DNA from 3 places in the Ensifer sp. Root558 genome. Region 3 is predicted to be linked to each of the others. Evidence: predicted binding sites of a transcription regulator. Region 3 holds the regulator's gene; each other region holds the start of a gene.
The links. Region 3 encodes LexA, which represses DNA repair genes until DNA is damaged. Its sites were predicted from a motif close to TGTTCNNNNTGTGTTCNG; they were not measured.
Positions count from the first base shown of each region.

Region 1: a site for LexA is predicted at 7,667-7,684, ahead of ASD63_RS08320 (ATP-dependent helicase). Genes of this name have one in related genera too.
Region 2: a site for LexA is predicted at 8,258-8,275, ahead of dnaE (DNA polymerase III subunit alpha). Genes of this name have one in related genera too.

Region 1 is NZ_LMGC01000004.1:117,491-127,207, forward strand. It holds gene nirB (nitrite reductase large subunit NirB) at 1-2,235, shown strand, start outside; gene nirD (nitrite reductase small subunit NirD) at 2,246-2,575, shown strand; gene ASD63_RS08300 (nitrate reductase) at 2,578-5,235, shown strand; gene cysG (siroheme synthase CysG) at 5,207-6,679, shown strand; gene ASD63_RS08310 (hypothetical protein) at 6,679-6,987, shown strand; gene ASD63_RS08315 (hypothetical protein) at 7,195-7,374, opposite strand; gene ASD63_RS08320 (ATP-dependent helicase) at 7,750-9,717, shown strand, end outside.
Region 2 is NZ_LMGC01000023.1:59,923-69,639, forward strand. It holds gene ASD63_RS20130 (PleD family two-component system response regulator) at 1-98, opposite strand, end outside; gene ASD63_RS20135 (response regulator) at 116-487, opposite strand; gene ASD63_RS20140 (DUF3572 domain-containing protein) at 644-913, shown strand; gene ASD63_RS20145 (hypothetical protein) at 916-1,557, shown strand; gene ASD63_RS20150 (DNA polymerase IV) at 1,725-3,017, shown strand; gene ASD63_RS20155 (L,D-transpeptidase family protein) at 3,157-4,386, shown strand; gene dnaE (DNA polymerase III subunit alpha) at 4,496-7,993, opposite strand; gene ASD63_RS20165 (hypothetical protein) at 8,412-8,981, shown strand; gene ASD63_RS20170 (DUF5680 domain-containing protein) at 9,065-9,532, shown strand; partial or broken gene ASD63_RS20175 (FtsX-like permease family protein) at 9,701-9,717, opposite strand, start outside.
Region 3 is NZ_LMGC01000035.1:359,290-369,006, forward strand. It holds gene ASD63_RS28175 (hypothetical protein) at 1-174, shown strand, start outside; gene ASD63_RS28180 (thermonuclease family protein) at 386-1,120, shown strand; tRNA gene ASD63_RS28185 (tRNA-Cys) at 1,273-1,346, shown strand; gene ASD63_RS28190 (hypothetical protein) at 1,553-1,885, shown strand; gene lexA (transcriptional repressor LexA) at 1,974-2,696, opposite strand; gene ASD63_RS28200 (hypothetical protein) at 2,933-3,229, opposite strand; gene ASD63_RS28205 (hypothetical protein) at 3,553-4,185, shown strand; gene ASD63_RS28210 (hypothetical protein) at 4,304-4,906, shown strand; tRNA gene ASD63_RS28215 (tRNA-Ala) at 5,060-5,135, opposite strand; gene adhP (alcohol dehydrogenase AdhP) at 5,512-6,537, shown strand; gene eutB (ethanolamine ammonia-lyase subunit EutB) at 6,699-9,047, shown strand; gene ASD63_RS28230 (GNAT family N-acetyltransferase) at 9,185-9,613, opposite strand.

The DNA.
Region 1 (9,717 bases), on a different contig from region 3:
ATCACGCTTTACAAGGGTCATCGCATCGTCGCGATCGACCGCGATGCCCAAACCGTGACCTCCGACCATGGCGTGACCGAAAGCTATGACAAGCTGGTGATCGCGACCGGTTCGGTGCCCTTCATCCTGCCGGTGCCCGGCAAGGACCTGCCCGGCGTCATCACCTATCGCGATCTCGATGACGTGCAGGCCATGCTGCTCGCTGCCCAGTCGCGCGAAAAGGCCGTCGTCATCGGCGGCGGCCTGCTCGGCCTTGAAGCGGCCGCCGGCCTTGCCGGTCGCGGCATGGACGTAACCGTTCTTCACGTGATGCCGACGCTGATGGACCGTCAGCTCGATCCGGCCGCCGGCTATCTCCTTGAGAAGGAGCTGGAAGGCCGCGGCATCAAGATCATCTGCAAGGCCAACACCAAGGCGATCGTCGGCAACGGCAGGGTCGAGGGCATCGAGCTCGACGACGGCCGCATCATTCCGGCGACGCTCGTCGTCATGGCCGTCGGCATTCGGCCGAGTGTCGGCCTTGCGAAGGAGGCCGGCCTTGCGATCAACCGTGGCATCGTCGTCGACCAGGGCATGCAGACCTCGGATGGCCGCATCTGGGCGCTCGGCGAATGTGCGGAAGTGGGCGGCATGGTCTATGGCCTCGTCGCGCCGCTTTACGAGATGGCCCGTGTCGCCGCCTCGCATCTGGCTGGCGACCGCTCCGCCGCATTTGTCCATTCCGACACGCCGACCAAGCTCAAGGTCACCGGCATCGAACTTTTCTCGCTCGGCGACTTTGCCGATGGCGACGACCGCGAGGAGATCGTCCTGCGCGACGCCACGGCCGGCGTCTACAAGCGGCTGGTGCTGAAGGGCAACCGCATCATCGGCACCGTGCTCTATGGCGAGACATCCGACGGCGCCTGGTTCAACGATCTGAAGAAGAAGGAGACCGACGTCTCCGAGATGCGCCAGACCCTGATCTTCGGCCAGGCCTTCCAGGGAGGTGTTCCGCTGGACCCTATGGCGGCCGTTGCAGCCTTGCCGGATGATGCGGAAATCTGCGGCTGCAACGGCGTTTGCAAGGGTAAGATCGTTTCCACGATTGCCGACAAGGGCCTGACGTCGCTCGACGAGGTGCGCGCCCACACCAAGGCATCGGCCTCCTGCGGCTCCTGTACCGGCCTTGTCGAACAGCTGATGACGCTGACGCTCGGCGAGAGCTACAGTCCGGCCGCCGTCCAGCCGATGTGCGGCTGCACCGATCTCGGCCACGACGACGTACGTCGGCTGATCAAGGCCAAGGGCCTGAAGACCATTCCCGCGGTCATGCAGGAGCTGGAATGGAAGACCTCCTGCGGCTGCGCCAAGTGCCGCCCGGCGCTCAACTACTACCTCGTCTGCGATTTCCCGGACGAATATGCCGACGACTACCAGTCGCGCTTCATCAACGAGCGCGTTCACGCCAACATCCAGAAGGACGGCACCTATTCCGTCGTGCCGCGCATGTGGGGTGGGGTCACCAATTCCGGCGAGCTGCGGGCCATCGCCGACGTGGTCGACAAGTTCGAAATTCCGCTGGTGAAGGTGACCGGCGGCCAGCGCATCGACCTGCTCGGGATCGAAAAGGAAGACCTACCTGCCGTCTGGGCCGATCTCGGCAAGGCCGGTTTCATCTCGGGCCAAGCCTATGCCAAGGGTCTGCGCACGGTGAAGACCTGCGTCGGCTCGGACTGGTGCCGCTTCGGCACGCAGGATTCCACCGGGCTTGGCATCCGGATCGAAAAGTTCATGTGGGGTTCCTGGACGCCCGCCAAGCTGAAGATGGCGGTTTCCGGCTGTCCGCGCAATTGCGCGGAGGCCACCTGCAAGGACATCGGCGTCATCTGCGTCGACTCGGGCTTCGAGATCCATTTCGCCGGTGCTGCCGGGCTCGACATCAAGGGCACCGAGGTCCTGGGCCTGGTGAAAAGCGAGGACGAGGCGCTGGAGCATATCGTGGCGCTGACGCAGATGTACCGCGAGCAGGCGCGTTATCTCGAGCGCATCTACAAATGGGCGAAACGCGTCGGCCTCGACGAGATCCGCCGCCAGATCATGGACGATGCGGACAAGCGCAAGGCCTATTTCGACCGCTTCGTCTTCAGCCAGAAATTCGCCCAGGTCGACCCCTGGTCGGAGCGCGTCTCCGGCAAGGACAAACACGAGTTCCGACCGATGGCGACGGTCGGCTTCCCCCAAGCTGCGGAGTGAGATGATGAACATGACCTGGCACCCGATCGGCGACATCTCGGACATTCCGCTGAGAGGCGCGCGCTGCGTGAAGACGCCTCAGGGCAAGATCGCCGTCTTCCGCACAGCCGAAAACGAGGTCTTCGCCATCGAGGACCATTGCCCGCACAAGGGCGGGCCGCTGTCGCAAGGCATCGTCCACGCGAAGGCGGTCACCTGCCCCTTGCACAATTGGGCGATCTCGCTCGAAACCGGCAAGGCGCTCGGGGCCGACGAAGGCGCGGTGCGCACCATTCCGGTGCGTATGGACGGCGGCGCGCTGTTCATTGCGCTCGAAAGCCTGCTGATTGCGGCGGAATGACCATGGAAAAGGAGGTCAAGACCACCTGTCCCTATTGCGGCGTCGGCTGCGGGGTCATCGCGACGGTCGATGACAACGGCGCCGTCGCCGTGCGCGGCGATGCCGACCATCCCGCCAATTTCGGCAGGCTGTGCTCCAAGGGGTCCGCACTCGCCGAGACCCTCGACCTCGACGGTCGGCTGCTGCATCCGGAGATCGGCGGATGCCAGGCTGGCTGGGACGAAGCCCTCGACCTTGTCGCTACGCGCTTTGCGGAAACGATTGCCGAGCACGGCCCAGATTCGGTCGCCTTCTACGTCTCCGGCCAGTTGCTCACCGAAGACTACTACGTCGCCAACAAGCTGATGAAGGGTTTTGTCGGCTCCGCCAACATCGATACCAATTCACGTCTCTGCATGTCCTCGTCGGTTGCCGGTCATCGCCGTGCCTTCGGTTCGGATACGGTACCCGGGACCTATGAGGATCTGGAGTTGGCCGATCTGGTCGTACTCACCGGATCGAACCTCGCCTGGTGCCACCCCGTCCTCTACCAGCGCCTTGCCGCCGCCAAGGCGAAACGGCCGGGCCTCAAAATCGTTCTCATCGATCCGCGCCGCACCATGACGGCCGATATCGCAGACCTGCATCTCGCGATCCGGCCCGACGCCGATGTGGCGCTCTTCGTCGGGCTGTTCTCACATCTGGTTTCCAGCAATGCCGTCGACCAGAACTATGTCGCGGCGCATACGGCCGGCTTCGGTGATACCTTGCTCGCAGCGGGCGGTGTTTCGTTCGACGACGTGCTCGAGCGGACCGGTCTTCCGGCGATGCAGTTGCGCGAATTCTACCGGCTGTTTTCGACAACCGAGAAGGTCGTGACCTGCTACAGCCAAGGCGTCAACCAGTCGTCTTCGGGCACCGACAAGGTCAACGCGATCCTCAACTGTCACCTTGCGACCGGTCGCATCGGCCGGCCGGGCATGGGGCCGTTCTCGCTGACGGGGCAGCCGAATGCGATGGGCGGCCGCGAGGTCGGCGGGCTTGCGAACATGCTCGCAGCACACATGGCGATCGAAGATGCCGGTGATCGCGATCGCGTCCAGCGCTTCTGGCGTTCGCCAAAGATTGCCGAAAAGCCGGGGCTCAAGGCCGTCGATCTCTTCCGGGCGGTGGCAGACGGTCGCGTCAAGGCGCTCTGGATCATGGCAACGAACCCCGTCGTCTCGATGCCGGATGCCGACGCCGTCGAGGCCGCGATCAGGGCCTGTCCCTTCGTCGTGGTTTCCGACATCCTGAAAGAAACTGATACCGCCCGCCACGCGCATGTGCTGCTGCCGTCGCTCGGTTGGGGGGAAAAGAGCGGCACGGTCACCAATTCCGAACGCCGCATCTCGCGCCAGCGGGCGTTCCTCGCCGCACCGGGAGAAGCCCGGGCGGACTGGTGGCAACTGGCCGAGGTCGGTCGCCGCCTGGGCCATACCGATGCTTTCGCCTACGAAGCGCCCGCCGCGATCTTCCGCGAACATGCCGCGCTCTCGGCCTTCGAAAATGCCGGCAGCCGCGATTTCGACATTGGCGCCTATGCCGATCTTGCGCTTGAGGACTACGACGGGCTGACGCCCTTCCAGTGGCCCCAACGGGAAGGCCAGAAGCGCGCCGAAAGCCGTTTCTTTGCGGCGGGCAACTTCTATCACGCTGACGGCAGAGGCCGGTTCGTGGCCGTTCGCCCGGCAGAGACCGATCGCACCAATGCCGATTACCCGTACACGCTCAACACCGGCCGCATTCGCGACCAGTGGCACACGATGACCCGCACAGGCAAAAGCGCGCGCCTCTCGGCCCATATCGCCGAACCGTTTGCGGAACTGCACCCGCGTGATGCGATGGAGATCGGCGTCGGCAACGCCGACCTTATCGAGATTGAAAGCCCTGAGGGCAAGGCGTTCGTACGTGCGCTCATCACCGAGCGCCAGGCGCGCGGCAGCATCTTCGCGCCGATGCACTGGAACGACCAGTTTGCGGCGAAGGCACGCATCGATGTCCTCGTGCCGCCCATCACCGATCGTCTTTCCGGCCAGCCGGCATCGAAGAACATTGCGGTCGCCGCGCGAAAGTTCAAGGCGACGCACTACGCCTTCGCTGTCTCGCTAGCAAAGCCGGTCGATCCGGATGCTGCCTATTGGGCGCTGGCGAAGGCGGCTGGCGGCTGGCGATTGGAACTGGCTTTTGCCGAGCCGGTGGACGACTGGGCCGGCTGGTGCCGCCGCGTTCTTGCGATCCCGCAAGGCGTAGAGCCGCTCGGCTATGCGGATGCACAGACCGGCGACATCAGGCTCGCCTTCTTCGATGGTCCGCAGCTTCTCGCGGCCTTCTTCCTAGCGCGCGAACCGGTCGCCGTCGCGCGCAACTGGGCGATCGCACAACTCGGCGCTGACCACGCCAATCTGCGCAAGCGCTTCGCGCTCGTCGCGGGCCGTCCGGGGGCGGACAAGCCGGATCCCGGCGCCACCGTCTGCTCCTGCTTCGGTGTTGGCGTCAACCAGATCGTCGCGGCCGTACGCGGCGGTTGCCACAGCGTCGAGGCCGTCGGCGTGGCGCTCAATGCCGGAACCAATTGCGGCTCGTGCCGCGCCGAAATCAGGGGGATCATCGATGGATGTCTTGCAGCAGCCGCAGAGTGACGGACCCGCCCGCATGGAGGCGCTCGCCAAGCTGCCCGTCTTCTGGGCGCTGGAGGGCCGGCGCGTCGTGGTGGCCGGTGCAACGGACGGAGCGATGTGGAAGGCCGAGCTTCTGGCCGCCTGCGGCGCCCGCGTCGACCTTTACGCTGAAGGGAACGACGAGACGCTCGCGACATTTGCCGGCCGTACCCCGCAACACCCCACCGCCAGCGTCACGCTAAACCGCCGGCACTGGGCGTCCGCCGATCTTGACGGTGCCGCGCTCGCCGTCGGCGATTGCGAGGACCAGGCGGAGGCGCGGGCATTCTTCGCCGCCGCCCGCGCGGCGGGCGTTCCGGTCAACGTCATCGACCAGCCGGACTTCTGCGAGTTCCAGTTCGGCTCGATCGTCAACCGCTCGCCCGTCATCGTTGCGATCTCGACCGATGGCGCCGCCCCGATCCTCGCCCAGACGATCCGCCGCAAGATCGAGACGCTGCTGCCGAAAAGCCTGAAGGCCTGGGCAGCGCTGGCCCAGTCTCTTCGTGGAGCGGTGAACCGCCGGATCGAACCCGGTCCCCGGCGCCGCCTCTTCTGGGAACGTTTTGCCGATCGCGTCTTTTCGACCATGGATACGCCGGAGGAGGGCGTAGGCGGGGTGCTTCTTGCTGATGCCGAAAGGCTCGCGGGAGCCCCCGCCATCGGTCACGTGACTTTGGTCGGCGCGGGACCGGGCGATGCCGAACTCCTGACGCTGAAGGCCGTGCGCGCGCTGCAAGCGGCCGATGTCATCCTTTTCGACGACCTCGTTTCTTCAGACGTGCTCGAACTCGCCCGGCGGGAGGCAAAGCGCATGCTCGTCGGAAAGCGCGGCGGCCGCGAAAGCTGCCGGCAGCAAGACATCAACGCCATGATGGTCAAGCTCGCCAAGGCTGGGAAACGCGTGGTGCGGCTGAAATCCGGCGACCCCATGGTTTTCGGCCGGGCCGGCGAGGAAATCGCCCATCTCGACCGCGAGAACATTCCCGTCGACGTTATCCCCGGCATCACTGCCGCAAGCGCCATGGCCTCCCGTCTCGGTCTGTCGCTGACCCATCGCGACTATGCCCAGTCGCTTCGGCTGGTGACCGGTCATTCCCGCCACGGCGGCCTGCCCGATGATGTCGACTGGGCAGGCATTGCCGATCCGCGCAGCACGGCGGTCTTTTACATGGGTGGCCGAACGGCGGGGCTGATTGCCGAAAAGCTTATCGGCGAAGGCCGTTCACCTGAAACACCGGCCGTGATCATGAGCGATGTCAGCCGTCCGACGGAACGCAGCTGGCGCGGCATGCTCGCCACAATCCCGGAGGGCATAGGGGAGATCGGCTACGACAACCCGGTCCTCATCGCTGTCGGCGACGTGTTTTCGGCCCGAGACAAGCAGGCCGGATCGATCGAGCGCACTCTCGCCGGAGCATGCTGATGGGCATGTCCCTGGTGTTCATCGTTCTCGCCATCGGCCTCAGCTGGCCGCGTTTCAGGCTCATCTTCCTGGCTCAATCGAACGCTGCGCTGGCCGCAGCGCCCCTCACCATGGTTGCGAGTGCCGTGAACCTCTGCGCCATCGGCCTCGCTGTTGCAGAACACGGTCTGCTTTTCGGCGGATTGCTCATCGCCGGCGGTATGTTCTTCGCGAAAATAATGCAAGCCGTGCCTTCAACGCCGGGCATCTTAGCTTCAGCCCTGTGCCTTGCCGCCTACATAGAAATGACGATGACGGTCGTGGCGTGACGAGCTCAATGCTGCCCCTGAACAGACACCAGCGTCTGCTGACGCGCCAAGGGATATTCGAAGGCGTCGCCTCGTATCGACGTCCCGAATATCCCAAGGTCGCCACCGTGGGCTGGTTCTAAGCGCGCAGGCAGATCACGGCCATCCCCCAATTGAGGAATGAATGCCTGTACCGAACAAGTAAAGCCGCTGGCCCCGCGGCCGACATCAGTCGACTGCCGTTTCCGATCCATCGCCGCTTTCGTCGAGTACGACCGTCTCGCCGAGCGGGGTCGCTGCAATTGACCTGATCTCTTGGGCGAGCGACGCCAGCTTGCGCGCAATCTCCTGCAATTCGGCGGTCGAGCCGGTGGCCTCGCAGGTATTTTCAACGCTCCGTTCGTCCATGTGCTCTTCCTCTTTCGAGTGGACGCAGGAGCGGAGCATATTTCTAATCTACTATATAAGGCCACAAGCCGTCGCGCGTTCTTCGTGCGGCGCACAGCCATAGGTATAGGCCGATCGACAAGCCGGCGATCACCCGCGACAGATCTCGATCCAGGGCCGATTGGCCTTACCTGCAGCAATCAAGCCCATCGGCGATCTCGCAGGTCATCAAAACCTTGGAAGAGTGACATTCCGACGTTGCAGGAGCGAAAACTCGGCGACGTCAGGGTTTTCATCTGGATGCTAAATTGCTAGTTCTTTCTTTGTTCCTGCACGTCTCTTGGATGCAAATCGATGCGGGCAGTGACTGAGTGCGACGAAAACGAACGGGAACGCATGAGCGCCGCCTATCTCGAAAAACTCAATGACCGCCAGCGTGAGGCGGTCGAGCACGGTATCGGCTTGCCGGAAGGACAGGTCGGCGGTCCGCTTCTCATCATCGCCGGTGCCGGCTCCGGCAAGACGAATACCCTCGCCCACCGTGTCGCGCATCTCATCGTCAACGGTGCCGATCCGCGCCGCATTCTGCTGATGACCTTTTCTCGACGCGCAGCAGCCGAGATGACCCGCCGGGTCGCGCGCATCTGCCGCCAGGTCCTTGGCGACAACGCTGCAGTCATGACGGACGCGCTCTCCTGGGCCGGCACCTTCCATGGCATCGGCGCCCGGATCCTGCGCATCTACGCCGAACAAATCGGTCTCGGCCCGGATTTTACGATCCACGACCGGGAGGACAGCGCCGATTTGATGAACCTCGTGCGCCACGAGCTCGGCTTCTCGAAGACGGAAAGCCGGTTTCCGACAAAGGGAACGTGCCTTTCGATCTATTCGCGCGTCGTGAACTCCGAAAGCTCGATTGGCGACGTATTGAAGTCGGCCTATCCCTGGGTCACCGGCTGGGACGAACAGCTCAAGGCGCTGTTTGCGGCTTACGTCGATGCCAAACAGGCGCAGAACGTGCTCGATTATGACGATCTCCTGCTCTACTGGGCGCAGATGGTTTCCGATCCGGAGCTTGCCGAAGATATCGGCGGACGCTTCGATCATGTTCTTGTCGACGAGTATCAGGACACCAACAGGCTGCAGGCGTCGATCCTGATGTCGCTCAGACCCGGCGGCCACGGATTGACGGTCGTTGGCGACGACGCCCAGTCGATCTATTCTTTCAGGGCTGCGACGGTTCGCAATATTCTCGATTTCCCGAACGCCTTTTCGCCCGAGCCTGCCGACGTCATCACCCTCGACCGGAACTACCGCTCGACGCAGCCGATCCTCGCCGCTGCGAACGGCGTGATCGGCCTGGCGCGGGAGCGATTTACCAAGAACCTCTGGACGGACAGGCAATCGGAGCAGCGCCCGTTGCTCGTCGCCGTCAAGGACGAAGCGGATCAGGCCGCCTACATCGTGGAGCAGGTTCTCGCTGGCCGCGAGATCGGTATCGCCTTGAAGCAGCAGGCGGTGCTTTTTCGCTCGTCCAATCACAGCGGAACGCTCGAAGTCGAACTCACCCGCCGCAACATTCCGTTCGTGAAATTCGGTGGCCTGAAGTTTCTCGACAGCGCCCATGTGAAGGACCTGCTCGCAGTCCTGCGCTTCGCGCAGAACCCGCGTGATCGCGTCGCAGGTTTCCGGTTGCTGCAGATGCTGCCCGGTATTGGCCCACAGACCGCTGGAAAGATCCTCGATGCGATCGCCGCCGATCCGGAACCGCTCGCGGCTCTTGCTGAGATCCCGCCTCCCGCCAAGACCGGCGAGAACTGGACCGGCTTCGTCGACCTGGTGTCCGGTCTGCGACGGGCCGAGCCTGGATGGCCGCAGGAGATTGGCGCTGCGCGCGCCTGGTATGAGCCCCATCTTGACCGGATCCATGAAGACGCCGACACGCGCAAGGCCGACCTGCTGCAGCTCGAGCAGATTGCCGGCGGCTACCAGAACCGCGAACGTTTCCTGACCGAGCTGACCCTTGACCCGCCCGATGCCACGAGCGACCAGGCGGGCATGCCGCTGCTCGACGAGGACTATCTGATCCTGTCGACCATCCATTCGGCGAAGGGCCAGGAATGGCGCTCGGTCTTCATGCTCAACGTCGTCGACGGCTGCATTCCGTCCGATCTCGGCGTGGGTACAACTGCCGAACTCGAAGAGGAGCGGCGGCTGCTCTATGTCGGCATGACACGGGCACGCGATCATCTCTCCCTGGTGACGCCGCAGCGCTTCTTCACCCACGGCCAGAACGCCCAGGGCGACCGGCATGTCTACGCCTCGCGAACCCGCTTCATCCCGGCGACATTGCTTCAGTTTTTC
Region 2 (9,717 bases), on a different contig from region 3:
CTGGCCGTCAGCACGTCGAAGTACTCGGCAAGCAACCGGGCTTCGAGCAGCTTCACATTGGCCGGAACGTCATCGACAACAAGAATACGCGCAGTCATATCAATTTTCCCGCCGCTCAGGCATCGCCCAGGTAGGTTTTGATCGTCTCAATGAACTTCGGTACGGAGATCGGCTTGGAGACATAGGCTTCGCACCCGCCCTGGCGGATCCGCTCCTCGTCCCCCTTCATAGCAAAAGCGGTCACGGCGATGACCGGGATGACGTGTAGCTCGTCGTCTTCCTTCAGCCACTTCGTCACTTCCAGACCGGAAACCTCCGGCAGCTGGATGTCCATGAGAATGAGATCGGGCCGATGCTTGCGCGCGAGCTCGAGCGCCTCCATGCCGTTGCGAGTCTGGATCGTCGCATAGCCGGAGGCCTCAATCAGGTCGCGGAAGAGCTTCATGTTCAGCTCGTTGTCCTCAACAATCATCACCTGTTTGGGCATGTCGATCCCTTGCTGTCCATCGTCACCTTGCAAGTCTCCTCAGGACAATTAACGTGCGGAGCCGACGACTCGACCCATTTCCTCAACGTCAGAGATAGGCCTATTTGGTTGAAAAATAGGTAACTCCGCACGTAAAAACCATACGGGGACAAACCATTGAAGAGCGCCGACGAAATCGCCATCGACATTCTCTCCTGGCTTGCCGGCGAGCCTGAGCTTCTGTCCCGCTTTCTGGCGCTGACCGGCACGGACCCAACGGCGTTGCGCAACGCGATTGCCGAACCCGGCTTCATGGGCGGGCTCGTCGCCTTTCTGATGGACCATGAGCCGACCCTGATGGCATTCTGCACGGCGACCGGTACGGCGCCTGAAGACGTCGTGCGCGCCCATATGGCACTTTCCGGCCACGCAGGCTTCGAGGATTGAGGGTGGCAAACGCGCCGACAGCTCACCGCATCACGCTTGGAAACCGCCCGCTGATCGTCAGCGACATCGACGATGTCGTGCTTGAATTCATCAATCCGTTCAAAGCGTTCCTTGGGAGCTGCGGCCATGTCCTCCTGCCCCGATCGTTTCGCCTGACCGGCAACATCATCACCCACGCGGACGAGCAGCCGGTGACGGAGCCAGAGGTCAAGATCCTGCTCGACACCTTCTACGGCTCGCAGGATCGTTGGCAAACGCCCGCCGCCAAGGTCGTCGAGACCCTGGCCGCATTGTCGGAGGAAGCCGATATCGTCTTTCTGACTGCGATGCCGCCGCAGCACGCTGCGGTTCGTCGCGCTCTTCTTGACCGGCTCGGCCTGCCCTATCCGCTGCTTGCGTCCGAAGAGCCGAAGGGGCCGATCGTCCAAAAACTTCACGGCAGCCGCACCGTCCCCCTCGTCTTCATCGACGACATGCTTCGCAACCTGCGATCGGTGAAGGATCACGCGCCGACCTGCCTGCCGATAAACCTCATGGCCGACTCGGAGTTCAAGGCGCTCGCGCCGAAGCTCGACGCCGACATCCGCGCCGTCGCAGACTGGCCGGAGGCAGCCGCAGCCATTCGCGCGCACTTCCGCGGCTAGCCCGGATCGGCTGCCCGTCGGCGCAAATTCAGCCGCGCCGGCGCTGCGAAAGACGCGCCCGGTGATCCTTTTCAACGGCGACAATTGCATTGTGATTTCCAATCGCGCCTCCTTGAGACTCGCTAGAGTAGAGCTTAAGGTCGCAATGTTCAATATTTGTTCCCGATATGCCCGACAGCGCTGCTCACTCTCCAGGCTTCTGCCGCGACTGCCTCAAGGAACAGGCGGCGTCGGTGCGGCGCTGCCTTGCCTGCGGCAGCCCGCGCATTCTGCGGCATGCGGAGCTCTATGACCTGACGCTGGCGCACATCGACTGCGACGCCTTCTATGCCTCGATCGAGAAGCGCGACAACCCGGAGCTTGCCGACAAGCCGGTGATCATCGGCGGCGGCAAGCGCGGTGTGGTCTCCACCGCCTGCTACGTCGCCCGCATTCACGGCGTGCGCTCGGCCATGCCGATGTTCAAGGCGCTGGAAGCCTGCCCCCAGGCCATTGTCATCAAGCCCAATATGGAGAAATACGCCCGCGTCAGCCGCGAGGTGCGCACGCTGATGCAGGAACTGACCCCGCTGGTGCAGCCGCTGTCGATCGACGAAGCCTTCCTCGAACTCAGCGGCACGGAGCGACTGCATCACGATCCACCGGCACGCACGCTTGCGCGGCTCGCCCGCCGGATCGAGCAGGAAGTCGGCATCACCGTCTCGGTCGGCCTCTCCTATTGCAAGTTTCTCGCCAAGGTGGCGTCCGACCTGCAAAAGCCGCGCGGCTTTTCCGTCATCGGCCAAGCCGAGGCGCTGGAGTTCCTGCGCGAGAAGCCGGTGACCCTGATCTGGGGCGTCGGCAAGGCCTTTGCCGCCACGCTGGAGCGTGACGGCGTGCGCACGATCGGGCAATTGCAGACCATGGAAGAAGGCGACCTGATGCGGCGCTATGGCACCATGGGGCAGCGGCTCTTTCGCCTATCGCGCGGGCTCGACGAGAGAGCGGTCGAAATCGACGGCGAAGCCAAGAGCGTTTCCGCAGAGACGACGTTCAACGACGATATCGCGCGCTATGACGACCTGGTCACGCATCTGCGGCGCCTCAGCGAGCAAGTGGCCCACCGGCTGCGAAAGTCGGAACTCGCCGGCCAGACGGTCGTTCTCAAGCTCAAAACCGCCGACTTCAAGATCCGCACCCGCAATCGGCGCCTGGATAGCCCTACCCGCCTTGCCGACCGCATTTTCCGCATCGGCCTGCAGCTTCTCGAAAAAGAGGCGGACGGAACGAAGTATCGGCTGATCGGCATCGGCGTCAGCGATCTCTCCGCCCCGGATCTCGCCGATCCGCCCGATCTCGTCGATCCCGCGGCCACCAGGCGCGCTGCGGCCGAGGACGCGATCAACAAGCTGCGCGACAAATTCGGCAAGGCGAGCGTCGAAACCGGCTACACTTTCGGCACCAGAAAACGCGATCCATGAGACCACAAGCGTGCTTGCCCGAGCAGGCACGCTTCGCAAAGCGATCACGCAACCTTGATCGACAGCCCACACAGCAGGATGAATTCCTTAAAGATTGAAGGCTAGGCTTGTTCGCCAAGTCACGTGTTGGGTTGAGTGTATGGTATCGCGTTTCGCTCTCACCGCCAGCGTCGTCGCACTGCTTTTGTCGCCGGCTACCGGCTTTGCAGGCAGTCGCGGGCCGCTGCAGATCATCGTCTCGAAAGATCAGCAATCGCTCGTCGTCTATGACGGCGACGCTGTCATTGCGACATCACCGGTCTCGACCGGCAAGGCGGGCCACACGACGCCATCGGGCATCTTTTCTATCCTGGAAAAGCGGCGTCATCACAAATCGAACATCTATTCGAACGCTCCGATGCCGTTCATGCAGCGGCTCACCTGGTCGGGCATTGCTCTGCATGGCTCCAACCATGTGCCGGACTATCCGGCGTCCCATGGCTGCGTGCGGTTGCCGAGCGAATTTGCTGCCTCGCTCTACAAGTTGACCGAGCGCGGCGTGCACGTGCTGATCTCCGACCGGCAGATAACGCCCTTGGAGGTCAAGAGCGCCCTACTCTTCCGCCCGGCCCCGATCGATCTCCAGCCGCCGCTTTCCGACGTGCCGCTCAGACCGGCGATCAGCCAGGCCGGCGATGCGCCGGTGGAAGTGGCGATGCGGGAGCCGCCCGGCGGCGCCAATTCGGCGCGATCCACCGAGGAGCCGATCCGTATCCTGATCACCCGCAGCGATACCCGCGACACCATGCGCGAGGTTCAGACGTCCCTGGATTTCCTCGGCTACGCGCCGGGCGCGATCGACGGCCATGCCGGGCCGGCGACGATTGCGGCCCTGCGTGCCTTCCAGGCAAGCGAAGGCATCGACGGCGACGGCAAGCTGACACCGGACCTGACCGACCGGCTCCTGCGCAAGGCCGGACGTACGCCACCGCAAAACGGCAAGATCCTCGTGCGGCAAGGGTTCAAGCCGCTCTTTGAAGCCGGGCTTACGATCGACAAGCCGGAAGAGGCGCTCGGAACGCATTTCCTCCAGTTCCGGCACAATGAAGAAGAAGGTGCCGAAGGCAAATGGTTCGGCGTCTCGCTCGAGGACCACCTGCCCGCCTCGACGAAGAAGCGGCTCGGCATCTCCACGGAGGCCGATCCCTTCGCCTATAACGGCATCCAGCGCACGCTGGCGCGCATGACGATCTCCGACGTTGTGCGCAGGCGCGTGGAAGCGTTGCTCGCCGAGGGCTCGTCGCTCTCGATTGCCGATGTGGAAAGCGGGTTGGAGACCGGTCAGGGCACCGACTTCATCACCATTACTCGGACACGTCCCGGCGACTGATCTGCGAGACCGGCAGACAAGCACCCGGCGAGCGTCCCGCCGCGGGTCGATAGGTTCCAAGCCGGCTCAATCGCCGCTCCACTGCAATTCAGCGGAGCCCCGCCTCGGATTACACCAGTTCGACGTCGATGACGCCCGGCGCCGAGCGCAATGCTGCAGCGATCTCCGGCGAAATCCGGAACTTCTCGTTCAGTTCAACCTCGATCTCGCGCTGGCCATTGTCCTTGATGACGACGAAGGAGACGAGCCCGTCGCCCTTCGTGTTGAGGTGCGAGGCGATCGACTTCAGCGGCCCGGAATCGCGCACATAGACGCGCAGCGCCTTCTGCAGTTGCAGCGATTCTTCTTCGAGCGACCGCAGCGTCTGGATGCGCAGGCCGATGCCTTCCGGCCGCTCTTCCGCCGCCACGGTCATGACCAGCGACTTGCCGGGCTCGAGCAGGTCTCGATACTGGTGCAGCATCTCGGAGAACAGTACCGCCTCGAACTGGCCGGAGGAATCCGAGAAGGCGATGATTCCCATCTTGTTGCCGGTGCGCGTCTTGCGCTCCTGCTTCGAGGTTACTGTTCCGGCGAGCCTTCCGGCCGTCGCCCCCTTCTTCACAGCGCCTGCGAAATCGCCGAAGGTCTGCACGCGCATCTTGGCGAGCAGCGCATTGTAGGTGTCGAGCGGATGGGCAGACAGATAGAAGCCCAGAACCTGGAACTCACGGTGCAGCTTTTCCGAGGCAAGCCACGGCGTGTAGGTCGGAAGCGCAATGCGCTCCGGCCCGGTGGCCGCCCCTGCGCCGAACATGTCGCTCTGCCCGCTCGTCTTGTTTTCCTGAGCCCGCTGGGCAAACCCGAGAATACGATCGAGCCCGCCGACCAGCTCCGCCCGGTCGTAGCCGAAGCAATCGAAGGCGCCGGCGGCAATCAGGCTTTCAAAAACGCGACGGTTGAGCAGCTTGGGGTCGATCCGGAGGCAGAAGTCTTCGAGGCTTGCGAAGGCCTTGTCGCCTCGAACCTCGACGATGTGCTCGACCGCTGACTCGCCCACGCCCTTGATCGCTGCAAGCGAGTAATAGATGCGGCTTTCGCCCGTCTGGAAGTGCCGGAACGAGGTCTGTACCGACGGGGCGATCACCTCGATGCCCAGACGCTTGGCATCCTGGCGGAAGTCGTTGACCTTTTCGGTGTTGGACATGTCGAGCGTCATCGACGCCGCCAGGAACTCCACCGGATAATGCGCCTTCATGTAGGCGGTCTGATAGGACACGATCGCGTAGGCTGCCGCGTGCGACTTGTTGAAGCCGTAGTTGGCGAACTTGGCGAGCAGGTCGAAAATGAGGTCGGCCTGCGGCTTCGACACCTCGTTCTTGACGGCGCCGTCGACGAAACGGGCGCGCTGCTTGTCCATCTCCTCCTTGATCTTCTTACCCATGGCGCGGCGCAGAAGGTCGGCCTCGCCGAGCGAATAGCCAGAGAGCACCTGGGCGATCTGCATCACCTGCTCCTGGTAAACGATAACGCCCTGCGTTTCCTTGAGCAGGTGGTCGATCTTCGGATGGATCGACTCGACCTCTTCCTCGCCATGCTTACGGGCGTTATAGACCGGGATGTTCTCCATCGGGCCTGGGCGATAGAGCGCCACGAGTGCGATGATGTCCTCGATGCAGTCGGGCCGCATGCCGATCAGCGCCTTGCGCATGCCGGCACTTTCCACCTGGAACACGCCGACCGTTTCGCCGCGCGACAGCATCTCGTAGGTCTTCAGATCATCGAGCGGGATGCTCGCGAGATCGACCTCGATGCCGCGCTGCTTGACGAAATCGACCGCGACCTTCAACACCGTCAGCGTCTTCAGGCCGAGGAAGTCGAACTTGACGAGACCGGCCTGCTCGACCCACTTCATGTTGAACTGGGTGACCGGCATGTCGGAGCGCGGATCGCGATACATCGGCACCAGCTGCGACAACGGCCGGTCGCCGATCACGATACCGGCGGCGTGGGTCGAGGCGTGGCGGTAAAGGCCTTCGATCTTCTGGGCGATATCGAGAAGGCGGGCGACCACCGGCTCCTTCTCGGCCTCTTCCTGCAGGCGCGGCTCCTCCTCGATCGCCTTGGAAAGCGGCGTCGGGTTGGCGGGGTTGTTGGGCACCAGCTTGCAGATCTTGTCGACCTGACCATAGGGCATTTCGAGCACGCGACCGACGTCTCGCAAGGCGGCACGGGCCTGCAGCGAACCGAAGGTGATGATCTGCGCCACCTGTTCGCGACCGTACTTGCGCTGCACGTAGCGGATCACCTCTTCGCGCCGGTCCTGGCAGAAGTCGATGTCGAAGTCGGGCATCGAGACGCGCTCGGGATTGAGGAAGCGTTCGAACAGCAGCGAGAAGCGCATCGGATCGACGTCGGTGATCGTCAGCGCATAGGCGACGAGCGAGCCGGCGCCCGAGCCGCGACCCGGCCCGACGGGGATGTCGTGCTGCTTGGCCCATTTGATGAAGTCGGCAACGATCAGGAAGTAGCCGGGGAACTTCATGCGCTCGATGACGCTCAATTCGAAGGCCAGGCGCTCGCGGTATTCCTCTTGGGTGTAGCCGGGCGCCATACCCAGTCTCGCGAGACGGTCTTCGAGGCCCTCCTCCGCCTGGCGACGCAGTTCGTCCGACTCGGCGCGCTCGGCCTCCTCCGGATCCGCCGTCGCGCCGGTAAAGCGCGGCAGGATCGGCCCACGGGTCTTCAGCATGAAGGAGCAGCGCCGGGCGATCTCGATCGTGTTTTCCAGTGCCTCGGGCAGATCCGCAAACAGCGCCGCCATTTCTTTGCGGCTCTTCAGATAGTGGTCCGGTGTCAGGCGGAACCGGCTGTCGTCCGACACCATGGCGTTGTGCGCTACCGCCATCAGGGCGTCATGCGCCTCATAGTCGGAGGGCGACGGGAAGAAGGCTTCGTTGGTGGCGACAAGCGGAATGTCGAACTTGTAGGCAAGCTCGATCATCCGGCTCTCGTGCCGCCGGTCGTGGCCACCGTGGCGCTGCAGCTCGATATAGAGCCGATCGCCAAAGAGATCATGCAAGGCTTCGAGACGCGCTTCGGCGAGCGCCGTGGAGCCCGCCTTCATGGCGATATCCACCGGGCCACCGGACGCGCCGGTCAGCGCAATCAAGCCCTCGGTGCCGCATTCGCCAAGCCAGGAGCGCGTAATGCGCGTCGCCTGGCTGCCCTCGCCGCTGAGATAGGCACGGCTGACGAGATCGACGAGGCGCGTATAGCCGTCATCGGTGGCGGCGATGAGCACGATCGACGGCAGCTTGGCGAGCTGATGCCCATGGCCGCGCCGATCCCCCTCGGTCTCGTCCTCCATGTCGATCGACAGCTGGCAGCCGGTGATCGGCTGCAGCCCGTCACCGGCTGCCTTCTGCGAGAATTCGAGGGCTGCGAAGAGATTGTTGGTGTCGGCGATCCCGATCGCCGGCTGGTTATCGGCGACCGCCTTGCCGATGACCTTCTTCAGCGGCAGAGCGCCTTCGAGCAAGGAGAAGGCAGAGTGGACGCGCAGATGCACGAACTGCGGATCCGTGCCGAGCGCCTCACTCGATGCTGCCTTGCTGTCGTCTGCCATTGTCGCACCCTGATTCCTGTCCAGTCGGAAGGATATCCCGTTTATCGCCCGTCATGTCCAGATTCCCCTGGCATGTCGTCCCCCTTATTCAACGGGGATGAGACGCTTTGCGGAGGTGCTTGAGAGAAGATGTTGACGCCCGCCTTCAGAGGCCGAGCGCAATGAAAGAGATGCTTGCGATGAACAGGCTCATCGACGCGAAGGCGGCGAGGTCACGAACAAAATCAGTCATAACATGGCTCCTTTTCCGTTATGTTTTTACTTTGTTCCATTTTTGTTCACGCGTCAAGCAGTGCACAGGCATTCTGTTCACGATGGTTAACATCGCGCCCGAATGCAGGTTAACTGACGACGAAGCCGCTTGAGGAAAGCGCGGTGCCCGCATATCAAGAGGAACGACCACGCGGAGCGCTCCGACATGCTTGCACGCCTGATTCTCCCCTTGCTGATCCTGCTTCCGACCACCGTCTCCGCAGCAGAGACGATAGACCCCGCCCGCATCGTCTCGGCGGCGACCGGCGACTGGAACAAGGACGGGAGCCAGGATCTCGCGCTCATCGTACGACCCGCCCAAGGCAGCGACGAGGACAACGGCATCTATCTCTATCTCACCGGCGACAACGGCGCGCTGGCATTAAAGTCGGCCATTCCGAACAAGGTCTGGGGTCAGTTCGAACTCGTCGGCCAAGCGCCGTCGATCGAGGCGCTGCCGAGCGGCTCGTTGCTCATCACCAGTCAGAACGATGCCATCGGGCGCGACCGCTGGGAACAGAAGCTGACGGTCGCCTATCGCAACTTCGACTTCGTGGTGGCGGGCTACACCTACTCGTCCTACGATACGCTCGATCCGGACAACACCGCGCAATGCGACCTCAACGTGCTGACGGGCAAGGGCAAATCGAACGACACGCCAATCACCGCGAAAGGCGAGCTCATCCTTCTCAAGGACTGGAGCGACGATCGCGGGCAGAAGGCGTGCGGCCTGTAATAACCGGGTGATTGTTCTCTATTTGTTCTTTACAACTTCAGCGGATCACGACATCCTCCGGCGCGAACGTATGAGGAACAATCATGGCCGCGCTCGAAGCACTCAGAGAATTCATCGTTGAAGCCAAATCAAAAACCTATGTCGGCGGCGGCGGGCAGCGACCGTCGTCACGCCCGGGTTCCCACGACATCGGCTACGAGCGGGATAGCTGGCGCTACCTCGACAGCTATTTCGGCGGGACCGATTTCGCAGGCCAGGAGACCGTGTGGCAGAATGACGAGCCGCACTGGGCGATGAACTACTTCGGCCGGATCATCCGACCTGACCTCATAAACGGCGAAAAGGCAGGCGTCGTCATCAGGGCGGCGCTTCAGGCGATGTACCGCGACAAGCGGCATTTCCTCGGCGGCACGGAGTTCCGGCACGCCCATGGCTACTACATCGACAACAGCCGCGGCGACACCTCACATTTTTCCGGGCATGAGGTCATCTTCGTCGACGGCGAGGAAGCCTACGAGCTCGACTATCGCGGCGGTCTGATCAGGCGTTGAGGGCAAGGCCCGCAGCAAGTGACGCAAGAGCGCGCAGCGGTTCGCGAATCTGAAGGATCGCGGCGCGCTTTGGACGCCAAACGCCGCGGATGGCCGGCGAAGCTGGTAATCGCTGTGTCAGACGCACGCATTCATTCAAGAAACGACGTTGCAAGTCACAGCGTGGGGTCAATCGTAACGCAGGG
Region 3 (9,717 bases):
CTGCTGGTGTTTTGTGGTTTTCTCGGTTTCTTGCCCGTGCTGGGCTTCTGGATGATACCGTTGGGCCTGATCGTGCTTTCCCACGACATTCCCTCGGTTCGCCGCCGCCGTCGTCGTCTGGCCGTCTGGTGGGCGCGCTGGCGCGGGAAGGCCAACTCGTCGAACGGCTCCTGAGGCGGACGCCGATTTAACGATCTTGTTGTCGAGGGCAGGGCGGTCGGCAGTTTTGGCCGTCCCGTAGCAATTCCGAATCTCTCAACAAGGGCCGTGGCCGCGCAGGCGAATGACCGGTTCCTGGCGGTCTTCCCCTCTGTTGGGGTGCCCTCGAAAACTTTTCGGCAACCCATCAAACGCATAATGCGGTCTCGAATCAGGATGGGGACCGATGGCCAAAGCCACTACGAAACGTCGACGCCGCAGTTCGGGCCGAAGCACCAGCAAACAGGGCGGCATGGCGCCGTGGTATCTGGCCGCAGCGCTCACCCTTGGCGGCGTCATGGCCTACGACCATCGCGCCGAGTTGCGGCACTGGCCGGTGGTTTCCGATGTCATGGCCTTTGCATCGCGATCGGAAACGAAGCCGAAGCCTCAGCGCGCGGTTCCTGAAGCGCAGGAGCGCGTTGCCCAGCAGGCGGATAGGCACAAACCGAATCCGAAGCCCAACCCGGCGACGAAGGTTGCCCTGGCCGCCCCGGTGCCGTCGGTGAATGTCGGCGTCACGCCGCCAACCCCTCTCGTGCGGCCGAATGAAGAGGTGAAGACGGCATCCATCCGTACCGATCAGTTCTATTTTTGCGGCATTCGCAACGACAACTGCGTGATCGATGGCGCGACCTTCGTCTTCCATGGCGAGACGATCCGCGTCGCCGATGTCGATGCGCCGCGAATCCGCCAGGCAAGCTGCGACAAGGAGCGTTCGCGCGGCTTCTACGCCAAGCAGCGCCTGCGCGAATTGCTGAATGCAGGCGACTTCAGGCTGATCTCGGCGGGAGGGCGATCAGATGCCAAGGCCGGCGAGAAACTGCGCCTGGTCACCCGCGGTGACCAATCTCTTGGACGTGTACTCGTTTCCGAGGGGCTCGTGCGGCCGTGGGAAGGGCGCCCGACGCCCTGGTGCTGAGATCAGCTGGGAGACGATCGGCGGACATCGTCGATCGTTCTGTGGAAAGTATCCGTCCTGCAAATCGACGGCGCGTTTTTCAGAAAATGCCTCTTGCGGTTTTTCTGCAATCATTCTAAATCCGCGCCAACGCTTGGTTATCCGAGCTGTGAGGCCTCGTGGCGGAGTGGTGACGCAGAGGACTGCAAATCCTTGTACCCCGGTTCAATTCCGGGCGAGGCCTCCAATAATCTCACCTCGTTAAATTTGGTTTGGCGTTCTGCCTTAGGGCAGCGCGGTAAAATTCGCGACACGTCCGCGCAAGCCACGTCGCCTATGCCTCCGTCGGATCTTATCGCTTCGGTGAATTCGGTAGAGGGGGAACGATGACTCCGCTGAGATCAACCGTATCGGTAGCGTCCGTCAACATTAAGAACGGAGGCAATGGCATCAATGAAAAAGAGACTGATCCTGACGGCGTTGGCGTGTTTTGCGGCGACCGCTATGGAGGCGCGCGCGGACGACCTGGTTTTCCAGCTGAAGAACAACACCGGCGCGGTACTGACGAATTTCTATACGTCGCCGGTCGGCGTCAATGAATGGGAAGACGATGTTTTCGGTCGGCAGGTCCTGAACCCCGGCGAGAGCATGGAGATCACCATTGCCGACGGGCGGGACGTCTGCAAATACGACATGCGATTCGAATTCGAGGAAGGCTCGGCCCTCGATACGACCGAGGACACGCAGGATCTCTGCGAACTCGGCGAATACACGATCCACGAATAAGCGATCTGGATTTCAGGTCGCCTTAAACGGAAAGAGCCTCGCCACTTTCAGTGGCGAGGCTCTTTTGATTCGGCGTTCTGCCTGGAATTCAATGGTAGCGGCGGATCAGCCCGACGAGCTTGCCCTGGATCTTCACGCGATCCGGTCCGAAAATGCGCGTCTCGTAGGCGGGGTTGGCCGCTTCGAGCGCAATCGACGCGCCCTTGCGACGGAAGCGCTTCAGCGTCGCTTCCTCGTCGTCCACGAGCGCCACGATGATGTCGCCGGGATTGGCCGAGTTGCCGTTGCGGATGATCACCGTGTCGCCATCGAAGATGCCGGCCTCGATCATCGAATCGCCCTTTACTTCGAGGGCGTAATGCTCGCCGCTGCCGATCATGTCGAGCGGAACGGTAATGTCATGGGTGTTGTTCTGGATCGCCGAGATCGGCACGCCGGCAGCGATGCGCCCCATCACCGGGACGGAAACAGACGTGCTTTCGGCGACCGGCGCCGGCTTCGGCGTGGCAGGAGCGGCGGCCGGCGGCTTTCCGAGGCTGCCCTCGATCACGCTCGGCGAGAAGCCCCTGCGCGGCTGTTGCTGGCCGGCGGCGTAGGCTTCCGGAAGCTTGATGACTTCGAGCGCGCGCGCCCGGTTCGGCAACCGGCGAATGAACCCGCGTTCTTCGAGCGCCGTGATCAAACGGTGAATGCCGGACTTCGACGCAAGGTCGAGCGCATCCTTCATTTCATCGAAAGACGGCGGTACGCCCGACTCCTTCATGCGTTCGTGGATGAACAGAAGCAATTCCTGTTGCTTGCGGGTCAGCATGGCACGTCGCTCCAGAGGCGTGAAACAAATCAAGAACAGACACTATCTGTTCCATATGTGTTCCGCAAGTGCCTAAAATTCCGTGAATTCAGGCAATTGGCTGCTTCTGTGGGGGGCGATTGGTCACTTTTGCGGGAGCGGGGCGGTTTTCGGCGACGGTTGCGTCCCAAAACAGCGCCGGGCAGGTCAATCGCGCGCGTGATTCGAACGAATCGCGGCTCTCTTCGCGGAGAGACTTAAGTCGCTTGCGAGGCCGAGCAGGCGTCTTCGAACTCCTTCACCGTTTCGGCGCTGTTGTCTTCCGGAAGCACTGCGTCGGCCGCATCGGTCGCAACGGGCGTATCGCCGTCATAAACGAAGGACTGGATGTAGAAGGCGAGCGCGCCCTTCCAAACATTGCGTCCATCGATCTGATGGCACGGCACGGCCCGTTCGAAATCGGTCTGGAGTTCATCCACCGTCGCGGCACTGAGCTTGACGTCAGGCATATTGGGCGATGCGACTATCGAAGCGAGAAGCAGGGCGGCAAGCACGGTGATCGTCCACTTGATGAAGGGGTGGGACTACGGGTTGGTAAACGATGTGAACCGCGCTTTCGTTCCGAAGTCCAGCAAGCATGGCGATCACTCTGCCATGTTCAACAGCTCTTTGCCCGCAGGCTGTGGCTGATTTGCGCCAGCCGCTCGATCTCAACCTCGTCTCGGCCGTTCTTCATGGACCGGCGCGGAGAATGCATCGGAGCTGCCAGCTTTCGCATCGGGCCTGGGGCGCGCAAAAATCCCTGCGGGGAAGGGCCTTCACCGTCTCGACAGGCCTCTAAAAAAAGATAACTTTGCGTGGAAAGTGGGGTGGTTGCATGCATAGATTGTCGTTGGTGGTGCTCGGCCTGTTGCTCACGGCTGGAGCGGCGTCTGCCGAAGAAGGGCGTTCGAATATCTGGAAACGGATCAACGCCTGGACGGTGGGATCCGATCGCTCCCTGGGCGGCTCGTGTTACGCGGCGACGAGCTATGACGCCGGCGCTATCCTTCGTATCGGCTTTTATCCGCGGGGATCGACGAACCTGGCGTTTCTTTCGATCGGCAATGCCGAATGGAAGTCCATCGAGCCGCAGCGGGAATACGATGTTGCCTTGCAGCTCGACCGTGGTCGTCAGTGGCCGGCCGTTGCGTTCGGTGTTGATCTGACCGGCGCCAGGGCCCTTGTCGTCAACTTTTCCAACACCGACTTCTTTACCGAATTCGTTCGCAAGAACACCTTGGCGCTGGCCTTCGAGGGGCGCGTCGTCGCGAGCCTCAGCCTGCGTGATTCGATGAAGGCGGTAAGCGAGATGTTCAAGTGCCAGGAGGCGGTGAGCGCCTTGATCCCGAATGGCGGTCAGGGAGCGGCGAACGATCCCTTTGCGGGTGCCGGTGGCAATGCGCCGAACAACGATCCCTTTGCCGGCGGCGGCCAGACCAAGTCGTCGAAAGATCCTTTCGCCATGTGATGGGCGCGTCCGCTTGCCGCAGAGAGGTGAATATTCCTAAAATATTGCCTGGGATCGGCTAGGTACCCTCGACAGTGACGGGGGGACCTATCAAAATGCGGGCAAACGGGGGTTTTGCATGCGTAGATTGCTGGTCGGATTGGTAAGCTGTCTGATCGCCGCGGGATCGGCCGCGGCTGAGGAGTCCGAAATCATCAAGTGGAAGGATGTCGACGGCTGGACCGTTGCTTCCGACACCTCGATGGAGGGCTCCTGCTTCATCTCATCGGTATTCGACGGCGGGGTCACCTTGCGCCTTGGGTTCTATCCCAAGGGCTCCGAGTCGCCGCTCTATATGAGCTTCGCCAGCGACGACTGGAGGTCGCTCGAGGTCGGCAAAGAGTACGACCTGACCTTCCGCTTCGACAAGACCGATCCCTGGAGCGCTTCGGCGACCGCTGCCGGTGATGCGAGCGGAAAGTTTCTGTTCGTGAACGTCACCGACGCCGAGTTCCTGACGGGCTTCGTGCGCAAGCGGGCCTTGGCCATCGCGTTTGAAGATCGCGTCATCGCAAATCTCAGCCTGCGCGGCACCGGCCCGGCGGCCGACGAGCTGATGAAGTGCCAGCGGGCGGTCGACGAGATTATCGCCGACGAGGGCCGCAAGTCCAAGGAGAAGAAAGCCGACCCGTTCAATGCACCGAGCGAGAAGCGCTCGGCGCGGGATCCGTTCAGCCTCTGAAAGCAGGTGGCCACGGGATCGGGCAGCGTTTCGCGAAGGCCGGACGGTGGCTTAGCATGGCGGTGTCCCCAGAGAGACTCGAACTGGCGATCTGCTGATGACAAATCAGCCGCTGTTCCGATACCTCGGCAACCGGGCACCTTCTGATCGTTTTGGTGGAGCCGAAGGGAGTCGAACCCTCGACCTCCGCAGTGCGATTGCGGCGCTCTCCCAACTGAGCTACGGCCCCGTAGCATTCAGTCAACACGACCGGCGCCGATCCTGTCAATACGCGCGCCAGCGCGCCCGCTCGAACGCCGTTGCACGATATGCGTTGTTCGATCCGGCCGGGCGCCGAAGGCGGTCGGTCTCTGAACCGCTTCTGCACTCCACCCATTGTCGAACTCTGCCGGCGGGTTTACGCTGCAACCTGACGATGGCGCTACGTGAACCGCGTTGAAGTGTTGGCGGTATACGCCAAGCAGGAAATGACGTCCGGGCACTGGCTGTGAGCGCCATGATGCTCGAGCCAATTACACGATTTTCGTATGTGAGATAGGCCCCTGCCGGCCCACTGTTCCCAAAGAAACCTCTCCGTGGCCCGGCGATTGGAGGAGGATTGGCAAATGGCTCAGGCGATGAAGGCAGCCGTCGTTCGGCAATTCGGCGCGCCCCTGACGATCGAGGAAGTGGCAGTGCCCACGCCGCAGCCGGGACAGATCCTGGTGAAATACGAAGCAACGGGCGTTTGCCATACCGATCTCCATGCTGCAAATGGCGACTGGCCGGTGAAGCCCAGCCCACCGTTCATTCCCGGGCACGAGGGGGTCGGCTATGTCTCGGCGGTCGGCGCCGGTGTCAAAAGAGTGAAAGAGGGCGACAGGGTCGGCGTTCCCTGGCTTCACAGCGCCTGCGGCTACTGTCCGCATTGCCGCACCGGTTGGGAGACGCTGTGTGCGGCCCAGTCGAACACGGGATACTCGGTCAACGGGACGTTCGCCGAATATGGCCTGGCGGATCCTGATTTCGTCGGCAGCCTGCCCAATGGGCTGGAGTTCGGTCCTGCCGCGCCGGTTCTGTGTGCCGGGGTCACCGTTTACAAGGGGTTGAAGGAAACGGAAGTCCGTCCCGGTGAATGGGTTGCCATCTCCGGCATCGGGGGGCTTGGCCACATGGCCGTGCAGTACGCAAAGGCGATGGGCATGCATGTCGTCGCGGCGGACATCTTCGACGACAAGCTGGCACTTGCAAAGCAATTGGGCGCCGACCTGACAGTCAACGGCAAGGCCAAGGATGCGGTCGAGCAGGTGATCAAGGCCACCGGCGGCGTGCATGGAGCGCTTGTGACTGCAGTCTCGCCCGCTGCGATGGAACAGGCGTTCGGTTTCCTGCGTTCGCGCGGCACCATGGCGCTCGTCGGCCTGCCCCCAGGTATGATCTCGGTGCCGGTCTTTGAGACTGTTCTTAAGCGCATCACCGTGCGTGGATCGATCGTCGGCACCCGCCAGGACCTGGAAGAGTCGCTCCAGTTCGCCGCTGAAGGCAAAGTCGCGCCGCATTTTTCGTGGGATAGCCTCGAGAATATCAATGAGATCTTCCGCCGCATGGAAGCCGGGAAGATCGACGGTCGCATCGTGATGAGCCTGCAGTAATCGACTTTGACAGGCCCGGCTGGTCGAGGCTCGCCGGGTCCGTGTCGATGCCCAAGGGACACGTGTCGAGCATTTACTCTTATGCGCCTTCCTTAGATCGCCGGTCACCAGAGGGCCGTCGGGCGAGATGCCGATAGACCTTTTGCAGAAAGGAAATGGCAATGAGCAAAGGCATGTTCTCAGACCAGCATGCACTGTCCAGGCGCGATCTCCTGCTGGTGGCGGGAACTGCGGCGGCCACGCTTACAGCCTACAGTCATGCTGCCCGTGCCGCGCCAGGCCCAAGCAACCTCGTGATCGACGACGTGAAGCAGGATGAGGACATCTTTGCCTATATCAGCAGGATCAAGGGCGGCTTTGACGAGACGACCTATCGGCAAGTTCTGGGATGCGCGAATGCGTTCAAGGAAGGAGACCAGACGATCGCTGTGGCTGCGGAAAATGATACGTCCCGAACGAACGCCCGAGCCCTCCTGGCAAGAACGAAGATCGCAGACCTCGATCAGCACCCGCTGTTTGAGGACGATCTGCAACGACTGATTTGGCAGACCACCGACAGGGCTCAACAAGAAAAGCTGAAAGACTGGACGATGGGCCAGCTGAAGGAATTTCTTCTGACCAAATCGGAAGATGAGATCAAAGGCGTCATGCATGGCCTGACCAGCGATACCATCGGCTGCGTGCCGAAGCTGATGAGCAATGAAGAGTTGATCGCCGTCAGCCAGAAGATTTTCAATGTCATGCCCGGCACCAAGTTGGGGGCCAAGGGATACATGGGCGCACGTATCCAGCCGAATTCGCCGACCGACCACCCCGACGACATCATGTGGCAGGTCTTCGATGCGTTTTCCTATGCGACCGGCGACATCGTCATCGGCACCAACCCGGTGGACAGCACCGTCGACAGCGTCGTCACGGTGGAGCGGGCGCTCAAGGACATCGCGGATACGTTCAAGCTGGTCGACGTCATTCCGTGGTGCGTGCTCGCTCACATCGACGTCCAAGGTGAGGTAAGCGAAGACTTCCCCGGCACAGTTTCCACCGTGTTCCAGAGCCTTGCCGGTACGGATGATTGCAACAAGATCTTCGACATCACCAATGAGAAGATCCTGAAATATGCGCGCGCCAAGGCAGGGGAGCGGTACGGCCTTTACTTCGAAACCGGACAGGGCTCGGAATTCACCAACGGCGCGGCAAACGGCGTCGACATGATGGTGCTTGAGTCCCGGAAGTACGGGTTCAGCCGGGCTGTCGGCATGGAGCTTGCGAAAGTGCAGCCGAAAGGCGCATGGCTGCATGTCAACGACGTCGCCGGCTTCATTGGGCCGGAGGTCTTCAAGAGCCGAGAACAACTCGTTCGGTGCTGCCTCGAGGACATGGTCATGGGCAAGCTCCATGGGCTGACCATCGGTCTCGATATATGCACGACCCTGCACATGACCGTCAGCCTGGACGATCTGGATTGGTGCCAGGATCAGATCATGCCGGCCAATCCGGCCTATCTGATTGCTCTGCCGACCAAGAACGACCCGATGTTGAGCTATCTCACGACCGCATTCCAGGACCACGTACGCGTGAGGGATAAGTTCGGCTTCAAGGTCAACGATGCGATGTGGGATTTCTACAAACGCCTTGGAATTGTCGGCAAGGACAACAGCTACACGTCAAAATACGGCGATCCTCTTTGGGTCTATTATCAGTACCGCCTCGCCAAGGGGGACAAGCGCTCCAAGGACGCCGTTTACGCCGAGGGCAGGCGGATGATGACGGAGGTCGAGGCAAGAGGCGTCGACCTGGCCACGGGCCACGGTGAGAAGATATGGGATCTCAACCCGTCGCTCGCGACGAAAGTGAGGGGTCTTTATGACGACGCCAAACTCTCTCTTTGGGCCGAGCTTACGCCGGAGTTCATAGCGGCAGTGCCCAGCGTCGTTCCGGTTCGCACCCTGTCCAAGGACCGGAACGACTACATCGCGCATCCGACGACCGGTGAAACGCTGAGCCCGGACTCAATCAGGGCGATTGACGCGATCAGGACGTCCTGGAAAGGCGATATGCCCAAGGGCCAGATTGTCATCTCAGATGGTCTGAACGCCAAGGCCATCATGGATGACGGCCATCTTTCGCCCTACCTGGAGGAGATGCGCAGGCTGCTCGGCGATGCCGGCGTGTCGGTGAGCGACAAGAATATCCTGGTCACCAGCGGCAGAGTGCGGGCCGGCTACCGGATTGGCGAGATGCTGTTTGCCGACGCCGATCCCAACACGTTTCGCGGAATTCTCCACATCATCGGCGAGCGGCCCGGAACCATGCACCACGCCTACTCGGTCTACATCACGGTTGCGAAGGGCAAGCGTTGGGCTGAGAAGGATATCGATCACGATATGACGAAGCTGGTCAGCAACGTCGCCGATACCGCACTCGCACCCAGGGAGGCGGCGAAGGAAACCCTGACCATTATCCGGGAGATCATCGGCAAGGACGTAAACGGCAGCCGGCGATTCGGGTGACCACAAACGCGCTACAGGGCAACAAGGGCGTCCGTCCGGAATAAGCGTCGGGCCGTGTATACCGTTGGGGCAGCCGCATACTCTCGCTTTCGGGCCCCCAAAGCGCGGTTGCTTCTTCGGATCGTGGCTTTCCGGCGTCAGAATCGCTTCTTTAGAAAGTAGCGCGCAATCGCCCCATCACCACCTTCAAGCTCGCCGAAAACTTCGAAGCCGAGTTTTTCATAAAAGGGCCTGGCCTGGAATTCGAAGGTGTCGAGCCAAAGGCCGACATAGCCGCGCTGGCGCGCGATCTTCTCCGCTTCTTCGACAAGGCGCCGGCCAAGGCCCTGGCCGCGGTACTCATCCGGGACCGCGAGGTAACGGATAAAGCCCCAGCCATAGCCATCCGTCGCATAGAGCCCACCCGTCGCGACTTTCGTCTCCGGATCGCGAAGCACGATGGCAAAACCGGGCAGGTCGACCATGCCGCTATGGGCATCGTTATAGGCATCCAGCGGCGCAACGATGCCGCTGAGGTCATCCCGATTGGGGTCTTCGAGAAGGATGTCTATGATCGGGGTGAGCATGATGGGAACTTGGTCGAATGGTGGTTCGGTCTATAAATTCTCGTTTTGTTCTCTAGAGAAATCCAACCCGAGGAAAACCTCGGGTTGGCAATGATGGTGATCGT